Regions from separate parts of the Dyella sp. PARNA 12/25 genome, predicted to be linked through region 1. Evidence: predicted binding sites of a transcription regulator. Region 1 holds the regulator's gene; each other region holds the start of a gene.
What was found. The regulator sigma-54, encoded in region 1, starts transcription at its own class of promoters, with help from an activator protein. The targets are predictions, from matches to a motif close to TGGCACGNGCNTTGC.

Region 1 (2,203 bases):
GGCATGCAGGGTGGCACCCGATACGGTGAGTGTGCCTTCGGCGCGCTGCTGCAATTTGTTGACCGATAGCACAATGTTGAGACTGAGGATTCGATCATCGAGGCGGGTGAGGCGGTCGAGCCGGCTATTCACGTGATCTCGAAGAGCCTGGGTGACTTCAATCTGCTGACCGCTGATCTGAACTTGCATGTTGCGCCTCCTCTGATACTCGCCGCGGACGCGGCTGGGGTCGATGCGCCGGTCGCTTATGTCGTGGCCGACACACCTTTGAAAAACCCGGGGGTTGTTTCGATCCGCTGTTCCGGCCTCCTCACCAAGTCGGGATAGTCACTATGCGCTTCTGGAGTTCTCTTCGCGTTATGAAGACCTTCAGGCCTTGGACATGACAGGTATCCCATCGGATCGACTTACATACGAATATAGGGACGTCATTTTTTTTGCCAAGTTCCCGGGACGCTTTGCCACAGGTGACGCGTAAGCCTGTTCAGCCAGCGCGCTGGCGCTCGCTGGAGCTGGGAATGCGCATGGCTTCGCGGTACTTGGCGACGGTGCGGCGGGCAACCTGAATGCCCTTGCGGTGCAGTTCCTCCGCGATAGCCTGGTCGGACAGCGGCTTGCGCGGGTCCTCGGCATCGACCAGCTTGCGCAGCATGGCCTGAATGGCGGTGGCCGAGGCGCTGCCACCGTCTTCGGTGGACACGCCGCTGGAGAAGAAGTGCTTGAGTTCGAACGTACCGCGCGGCGTATGGATGTACTTGCGCGTGGTGACGCGGGAGATGGTGGATTCGTGCATGCCCACTTCCTCTGCAACCTCGCGGAGCACCAGCGGGTGCATGGCCTCGGGGCCGTAGTCGAGGAAGGCGCTCTGCCTGCGCACGATGGCCTCCGCCACCTTGAGCAGGGTTTCCGCGCGTGACTCCAGGCTCTTGATCAGCCAACGTGCTTCCTGAAGTTGGCCGCGCATCCAGCTGGCATCGGTGCCGCGTGCCTGCGCGATCAGGCCGCAATAGTGCTGGTTGAGGCCCAGGCGCGGCTGGCAGTCCGGGTTGAGGCTGACACGCCAGCGCCCAGCATCCTTGCGTGCATAGACATCAGGCGCCACGTATTCGACCGGCGTGACATCGAGTGCCGCGCCGGGGCGTGGATCGAGGCTGCGAATCAGCACGGCGGCGGCAGCGGTATCGTCCTCGCTGGCTTTCAATTTGCGGGCCAGACGAGCGATGTCATTGCGTGCGAGCAATTCCAGTTCGCTGTCGACAATGCGCAGAGCAAGCTCGCGGTGCTGGGTGTCCGGGTCGAACTGTTCCAGCTGCACGCGCAGACAGTCGCGCAGATCCAGGCTTGCCACGCCGGTGGGGTCGAAACGTTGCAGCATGCGCCGCACGTGTTCCACCTCAGCAGCACTCGCCCTGAGGTCGGGTGGCAGTGCGCCGATCAGCGACTCCATGCCCTCGATGAGATAGCCGTCAGGGTTGAGTGCATCGATCAGCACCGCAGCGATGGTGCGATCGCGCGCGCTCATGTGCGTGAGGTTGAGCTGCCACAGCAGATGTTCCTGCAGCGTTTCCTGCGCGGCGCTCTGCGGCTCGAAGCTATCGTCGTCGCCGTTGGCGCTGTTGCGCGAAGAGGTGCCGCTGCTGCTGGAGAAATCGATCGGGTCTTCGGCCGCGCCACCGCTGTCGCTGTCACTCCACTCGGTGGGGTCGGCGTCGTCGATGGTGGTGTCGGTGCTGCTGGCGCTGGTGCTGGTGTTCGGCGCCGGTTCGATCGTTTCGCGCTCTTCGCCGTCAACGCCATCCGGGTTGTCGTCGGAGAACTCCAGCAGGGGATTGCTTTCTGCAATCTGACGCAGTTCAGCCTCCAGCTCCAACTGCGACAGCTGCAGAAGGCGGATGGCCTGTTGCAGCTGAGGGGTCAGCGTGAGCTGCTGATTGAGGCGAAACTGCAGTCCGGGTTTCATGCCAGGCGGTCGGGATGAACGTGAAGGTCATCCTAACTCCTGACCTGAACGCGAGGCCATAGGTCAAACGCCGATTCGCGTACTACCTCAGGTTTATCGTCTGTAACGGACGCGCTATAGACGCCATTTGGGACACCCGGAAGCAGCGCCATTCGCCTGCGAAGGGTTGCTTCTGCGAATGGCGAACCGTGGGTGGTTTCCAGTTACTCAGAGGCGGAATTCGCGACCAAGGTAAACCTCGCG
Region 2 (2,203 bases), on a different contig from region 1:
GACCGACACCATTTCCGCCGGCAAGCCGGTGTGGATCGTCTACCCGCAGAAGAAGCACCTGTCCGCCCGCGTTCAGGCCTTCATTGAGTGGGTGCGTGAAGTGTTCGAGCAGACCAACGAGCCCGGCAAGCACAAGAAGCCGGTGATGGCGGCGGTGCCGGAGCGGCTCAGCGCCTGAGCACCTTCAATACTTCGTTCGGCTTCTTTATTGCCTCACCGTCATCCCCGCCTTCGCGGGGATGACGGTGAGGTAGCGAAGAGGCTTACGGGCGATCAGGCGCCTGCAGGAATCAGCAGCAGCAACGCCACGCCCAGCGCAATGCGATAAATCGCAAACGGCGTAAAGCGATGACTGCGGATGTAGCCAAGCAGCCACTTCACCGCGACAAAGGCCACGATGGCGGATACCACGAAGCCAACGCCGAGAGCCGTCCAGTCCTCATGGTGCTGGCCGCCTTCCTTCAGCACCTTCAGCAGCTCGTAACCGCTTGCGGCGTACATGGTGGGAATACCCACGAGGAAGGCGAACTCCGTGGCCGCGGCGCGGTTGCTGGTGCCGGCAAGCATGGCGGTGAAGATGGTGGCTGCCGAACGCGAGGTGCCCGGGAAAATGCCGGCCACCATCTGTGCGATGCCAACCAGAATTGCCACGCGCCAGGTTACCTGGGTGCGGTCGGGCTGGCGGGCCGCTAGTCGCTCCGCCGCGATCATCCAGAAACCGCCGATCACCAGCGCCCAGGCCACCGGCGTCACCGCCTCGGGCAGCTTGAAGCCCATCTTCACGGCAATGAAGCCGAGCACGGCGGTGATCAGGAAGGCCACGATCAGCTTGGCGAGATAGTCGCGGTTGGCCGGGTCGCGCCACTGGGTGAACAGCTGCCAGATGCGGTTCCAGTAGATAAAGGTCACCGCGAGGATGGCACCGGCCTGGATGCCGACGTTGAACAGGTCCGAGCGCTGGCCAAGGCCGAACTTCTCCGCGATCAACAGGTGACCTGTGCTGGAAATAGGGAGGAACTCGGTGATGCCCTCGATGATGCCGAGCAGGATGACGTTGATGAGATCGCTCACGGAAACTCCGACGAGTGGAGGGGCACCGGTTCCATACCGGCGTAAAGCGGCATAGCTTAAGGGACTTGGGTGGCGTTTTCGGGGCACGATAGCGAGGCGCTTCATACTTGCCTTACCGTTTACCGAGCCTCACCGTCATTCCGGCGAAAGCCGGAATCCAGTGCCTTTTGGGGTCAGAGCAAAGGCGCTGGATTCCGGCTTTCGCCGGAATGACGGTGAGGAGGTTGGGTATGCACCAATGCAGTGCATACTCCGGTTTCATTTTAGTGCAACAAGTCTGTATCAATCTGGCCGCATCACGCGTAACTCATTGATACGGCAAGAACCAACCGCTTGGCACGCGCCTTGCTCAGAAGCAGTCGTTTCCTCACTTTCTAACCCGTCGAGGTTGTCCATGTCGTCCGCCGTCCAGCAAGTGCTCGATCTGATCCAGGAACACGAAGTCGAATTCGTCGACTTCCGCTTTGCCGACATGCTCGGCAAGCACCATCACGTCACGTTCCCGGCCCATGCCATCGACGAAGGCACCTTCGAGGACGGCAAGATGTTCGACGGTTCGTCGATTGCCGGTTGGAAGGGCATCAACGAGTCGGACATGGTGCTGATGCCGGATCCGGACACCGCCTACATCGACCCGTTCAGCCAGCACACGCAGATGGTGCTGCATTGCGACGTGCTCGAGCCGTCGACCATGCAGGCCTACGGCCGCGACCCGCGCTCCATCGCCAAGCGCGGTGAGGCCTTCCTCAAGTCCACCGGCATTGCCGACACCGCCTTCTTCGGTCCGGAGCCGGAGTTCTTCATTTTCGATTCCGTGCGCTGGCAGAACGACATGGGCCGCGTGTTCTACGAAATCGGCTCCGAAGAAGCCGCGTGGAGCTCGCGCTACAAGTACGAAGACAACAACACCGGCCACCGTCCGGGCGTGAAGGGCGGCTACTTCCCGGTCAGCCCGGTCGACTCGCTGGGCGACCTGCGCGCTGACATGTGCAAGGTGCTGGAGTCGCTGGGCCAGGTGGTGGAAGTGCATCACCACGAAGTGGCCAATGCCGGCCAGTGCGAGATCGGCGTGAAGTTCAACACGCTGGTGAAGAAGGCCGACGAACTGATGACCATGAAGTACGTCATCAAG
Region 3 (2,203 bases), on a different contig from region 1:
CGCTGACCGCGCAGAACAACCTGACCAAGTCGCAGAGCGCCCTGTCCCAGGCAACGCAGCGTCTGTCCTCGGGTCTGAAGATCAACAGCGCGGCCGACAACGCCGCCGGCTTCGCGATCTCGCAGCGCTACACCACGCAGATCGGTGGCCTGAAGCAGGCTAGCGCCAACGCCAGCGACGCCATCAACCTGGCGCAGACCGCCGGTTCGGCCCTGGACCAGGTGACCGCCAACCTGCAGGCCGTCCGCGACCTGGCCGTGCAGTCGGCCAACGGCACCTACACCGCCAGCGACCGTGCGTCGATGGACCAGGAAGTGCAGCAGCGCCTGGCTGAAATCACCCGTATCGCCAACCAGACCACCTTCAACGGCAAGAACGTGTTGGACGGTTCGCTGAAGACCCAGTCGTTCCAGATCGGTTCGGACGTGGGCCAGACCATCAGCGTGAGCCTGGGCCAGAGCGTGAAGGCCCACGACATGGGCGCCATCGGCGAGCTGAACACCGGTGACCTCTCCGGCGCGTTCACCAACAAGACCGCTGGCGGCGCTGCGCAGACGCTCGACCTGAGCAAGATCAGCATCACCGACTCCGCTGGCACCGCTCACGCGCTGTCCGGTACGGCATCGAGCGTGCAGGACCTGGCTGACGCCGTGAACGCGGCTGGCATCACGGGCTTCAGCGCGGCGGTGGATGGCAATGGCGGCGTGAGCTTCTATTCCAGCGGCTCGTTCACGGTGACGGACACCGGTTCGATCAACGCTGCCTCCACGCTCGGCGGCCAGGCCACCCCGCAGACCAGCATCGCCGGTAACTCTTCGGCCAACGGTACTGCAGCGGCCAACAACGACGCCAAGGCTGTGGCCACCGGCGGTGGCCTGGATACCGGCAACGTGCTGAGCGTGGATCACGCCAACGCGCTGATCTCGCGCGTCGACGTGGCGCTGAAGTCGGTTGCCGACTTCGCTGCCCAGCTGGGTGCGGTGCAGAACCGCTTCCAGTCCACCATCTCCACGGTGGCAGCGCAGACGACCAACCTGCAGGCTTCGCAGTCGACCATCCAGGACGCGGACTTCGCAGCCGAGACGGCCAACCTGAGCAAGGCCAACGTGCTGCAGCAGGCAGGTATCTCGGTGCTGGCGCAGGCCAACTCCAACCCGCAGCAGGTGCTGAAGCTGTTGCAGTAACGGACGCAGGCCAGGACGCGACTCTCCCGGGTCGCGTCCGCAGGCGGCCGGTTTTACCGCCCGGCGGGTTGCCCTCGCAGCCCGCCGAGCGTTTCGGGAGCCGCCGGCAAAGCCTTTGCGTGCGAAGGTTTTGCCGGAGGCTCGACATCCTCCGCTTAAAGGCGGAATACGTTCGGGACAAGGAAAGACCACATCATGACGACGACCAGCGGTGCCACCTCGGGCAACAGCCTGAGTTCCATGCTCAACCAGCTTGGTTCGAGTACGAATACCGGTAGCGGTTCGTCTGGCACCTCCTCCACTGGCGGCACGTCGTCGAGCGGCAGCTCCGGCACGTCAGGCACCTCGAGCAATTCCGGCAGTTCGGACACCAGTTCCGGCAATGCCACCATCAGCTCGATCGGCCTCGGCTCGGGCCTGAATGTCAACGCGATCGTCACCGCGCTGGTGAATGCACGCAAAGCGGCCTCGCAGCAGCAGATCACCACGCGCACCACGCAGACCACCAATCTGCTGACCGGCCTTTCGTCACTCAATTCCGCGCTCAGCGGCATTCAGAGTGCGCTGGCCACGCTAAATGCGGTCGGCACGTTCAGCAGCTACAACGCCACGCTGACACCGATGGGGGGCAGTACCAGCATTGGCACGGCCAGCACGCTGGCCAGTGCGCGCCCTGGCAACTACACGTTATCGGTAAGTCAGCTGGCGACGGCGCAGAAGCGCGCCAGCAGCGCCGTTGCCTCGGGCGCCGCCGTGGGCAACGGCACGCTGGGCATTACGGTGGGTTCCAACACCATGAACGTGGCGGTGTCCGGCACCAACACGTTGTCGGATATCGCCAGCGCAATCAACGGCTCGTCGTCCAACCCGGGTGTGACCGCCACCATCGTCAATGGTGTGAACGGTCAGCAGCTGATGCTGAGCTCCAGCAAGACCGGTGTGGCCAACGGCTTTTCGGTGAGCGCCAATGCCACCAGCAGCGCCGGCCTCACGTCGCTCGCGACCACGCTCAATACGGC
Region 4 (2,203 bases), on a different contig from region 1:
CTGTTCCTCGACGAAATCGGCGACATGAGTCTGCCGATGCAGGTGAAGCTGCTGCGCGTGCTGCAGGAGCGAGTGTTTGAGCGCGTGGGCAGCAACCGCACGCAGCGTTGCGATGTGCGCATCATTGCCGCCACGCACCGCAACCTGGAGGCCGCGATTGCCGACGGCCAGTTCCGCGAAGATCTGTACTACCGCCTTAGCGTGTTCCCGCTTGAGATGCCCTCGCTGCGCGAGCATCTGGACGACCTGCCCGAGCTGGTGGCGGAGTTCAACCAGCGCCTGGCACGCCGCGGCCTGGGTGGTGTGCGTTTCAGTGCCGGTGCCTTGCATGCGCTGCACGGCTATACATGGCCGGGCAATGTGCGCGAGCTATACAACCTGGTCGAGCGCCTTTCCATTCTCTATCCGCACAGCGAAGTGCGGGTGAGCGATCTGCCGGAAAAATATCGCGGCCAGCTGGTGATCGAGGAAGTGCGCGGCGCGGCCTTGCTGACGCTGATGACCGGCCAAGCCAGTGTCATGAGCGAGCCGATGACCGTGGTGCCGACCGACTCGCTGGTGATGCTGCCGGAAGGTGGCCTGGATCTGAAGGACCACCTGGCCGACATCGAGGTGGGGTTGATCCGTCAAGCGCTTGACGTTACCGGTGGTGTGGTGGCGCATGCGGCGAAGCTGTTGCGCATGCAGCGCACGACGCTGGTGGAAAAGCTGCGCAAGTATGGATTGCAGCCGAGTTTGCAGGCGTAAGAGCACGACGGTTTCCCCACGCCGCCATTCAGACCCCTCACCGTCATTCTCGCCTCACCGTCAGCAAAACTCCTCACCGTCATTCCGGCGAAGGCCGGAATCCAGTGCCTTTCGCGCTTGGGCTGGGTAGCTCGCAAAGCGAAGAGCAAAGTCACTGGATTCCGGCCTTCGCCGGAATGACGGTGAGGGAACACAAGTCTTTTTGCGCCACCAAACCGATGGCACGCGTTGTGCTTCTACACATCAGAACATCGTCACGCGTTGGATTTCCGTCATGAGCCAGATCGAAGTCAGCAACCTGTTGTCGCAGATGCGACAGCTCTCCTCACAGGCAAAGTTTCCCGAGCAGTCGTTCACCGCGGCGACGCCGGTGAAAACCGATTTCTCCAATCTTTTGAAGCAATCCATCTCGTCGGTGGCCGATGCGCAGACCAACGCTGGCCAACTCGCTGCGGGTTTCGAGCGTGGCGATGCCGGTGCGGATCTCGGCCGCACTATGGTCGCCATCAACAAGGCCGATCTTTCGTTGAACACCCTGACCCAGGTGCGCAACAAGTTGGTCGATGCTTATAACAACGTCATGAATATGCCGGTTTGACCGGTGTTTTGATGAAACCCTCGCGTCCCCCGAGCACGAGCTTTTCCCATGGCCGATAACGCCCTCGCGACCACCGACGACAAGGCCGGTACTCGCCTGGACCTCAAGCAACTTGCGCGCACGCCAGCCACACGGCAGCTGTTGCTGTTGGTGGGCGTGGCCGCCGCGGTGGCGCTTGGCGTTGCCGTCGTGCTGTGGTCGCGTGGACCCAACTACGGCCTGCTGTATGCAGGCCTCGAACAAAAGGATGCGGCGGCGGTTACGCAAGCGCTGCAGGCATCCAATACGCCGTACACGCTGGGTCCGGACGGCAGCTCGATCATGGTGCCGGCTTCCGATCTGGCGGCCATTCGCCTCAAGCTGGCGTCACAGGGCTTGCCGCAAGGCAGCGTGGCGACCACCGCCGCCCCCGGCAGCGATTCGCCGTTCGGCATGAGCGATCTCGCCGAGCGCACGCGTTACCAGCAGATGCTGGAATCCGATCTTGGCAACACCATTGCGGGCTTGCAGTCGGTGCGTGCTGCCCGTGTGCACCTGGCGTTGCCGAAGCCGTCGGCATTCATTCGCGACAACAAGGAAGCGAGCGCGTCGGTGCTGGTGACGCTTTATCCCGGTCGCCAGCTCGATGCGAGCCAGGTGGCGGCGATCGTGCATCTGGTCGCGTCCAGTGTGCCCAACCTCGACCCCAAGCAGGTTTCTGTGGTGGATCAGCAGGGGCAACTGCTCACCACCACCGATCCTGGCAGCGCAAGCGCGATTGGCGATACGCGACTTCGCCTCGCTACGCGTATCGAGAACACCTACGCCCAACGCATCGAAGAGCTGCTGACCCCGCTGGTCGGTCCCGGCAAGGTGCGC

Region 2: the regulator sigma-54 is predicted to act here: its motif matches at 1,406-1,420, upstream of glnA (type I glutamate--ammonia ligase).
Region 3: the regulator sigma-54 is predicted to act here: its motif matches at 1,289-1,303, upstream of fliD (flagellar filament capping protein FliD).
Region 4: the regulator sigma-54 is predicted to act here: its motif matches at 967-981, upstream of fliE (flagellar hook-basal body complex protein FliE).

What each region holds. Positions count from the first base shown of each region.
Region 1 is NZ_JBVQCI010000004.1:35,101-37,303, forward strand. It holds gene hpf (ribosome hibernation-promoting factor, HPF/YfiA family) at 1-189, opposite strand, end outside; gene AC0GUR_RS10435 (RNA polymerase factor sigma-54) at 485-1,960, opposite strand; gene lptB (LPS export ABC transporter ATP-binding protein) at 2,168-2,203, opposite strand, start outside.
Region 2 is NZ_JBVQCI010000009.1:121,641-123,843, forward strand. It holds gene AC0GUR_RS16780 (LysR family transcriptional regulator) at 1-178, shown strand, start outside; gene AC0GUR_RS16785 (undecaprenyl-diphosphate phosphatase) at 274-1,071, opposite strand; gene glnA (type I glutamate--ammonia ligase) at 1,466-2,203, shown strand, end outside.
Region 3 is NZ_JBVQCI010000008.1:11,710-13,912, reverse strand. It holds gene AC0GUR_RS15145 (flagellin N-terminal helical domain-containing protein) at 1-1,184, shown strand, start outside; gene fliD (flagellar filament capping protein FliD) at 1,380-2,203, shown strand, end outside.
Region 4 is NZ_JBVQCI010000008.1:6,374-8,576, reverse strand. It holds gene AC0GUR_RS15120 (sigma-54 dependent transcriptional regulator) at 1-747, shown strand, start outside; gene fliE (flagellar hook-basal body complex protein FliE) at 1,022-1,345, shown strand; gene fliF (flagellar basal-body MS-ring/collar protein FliF) at 1,394-2,203, shown strand, end outside.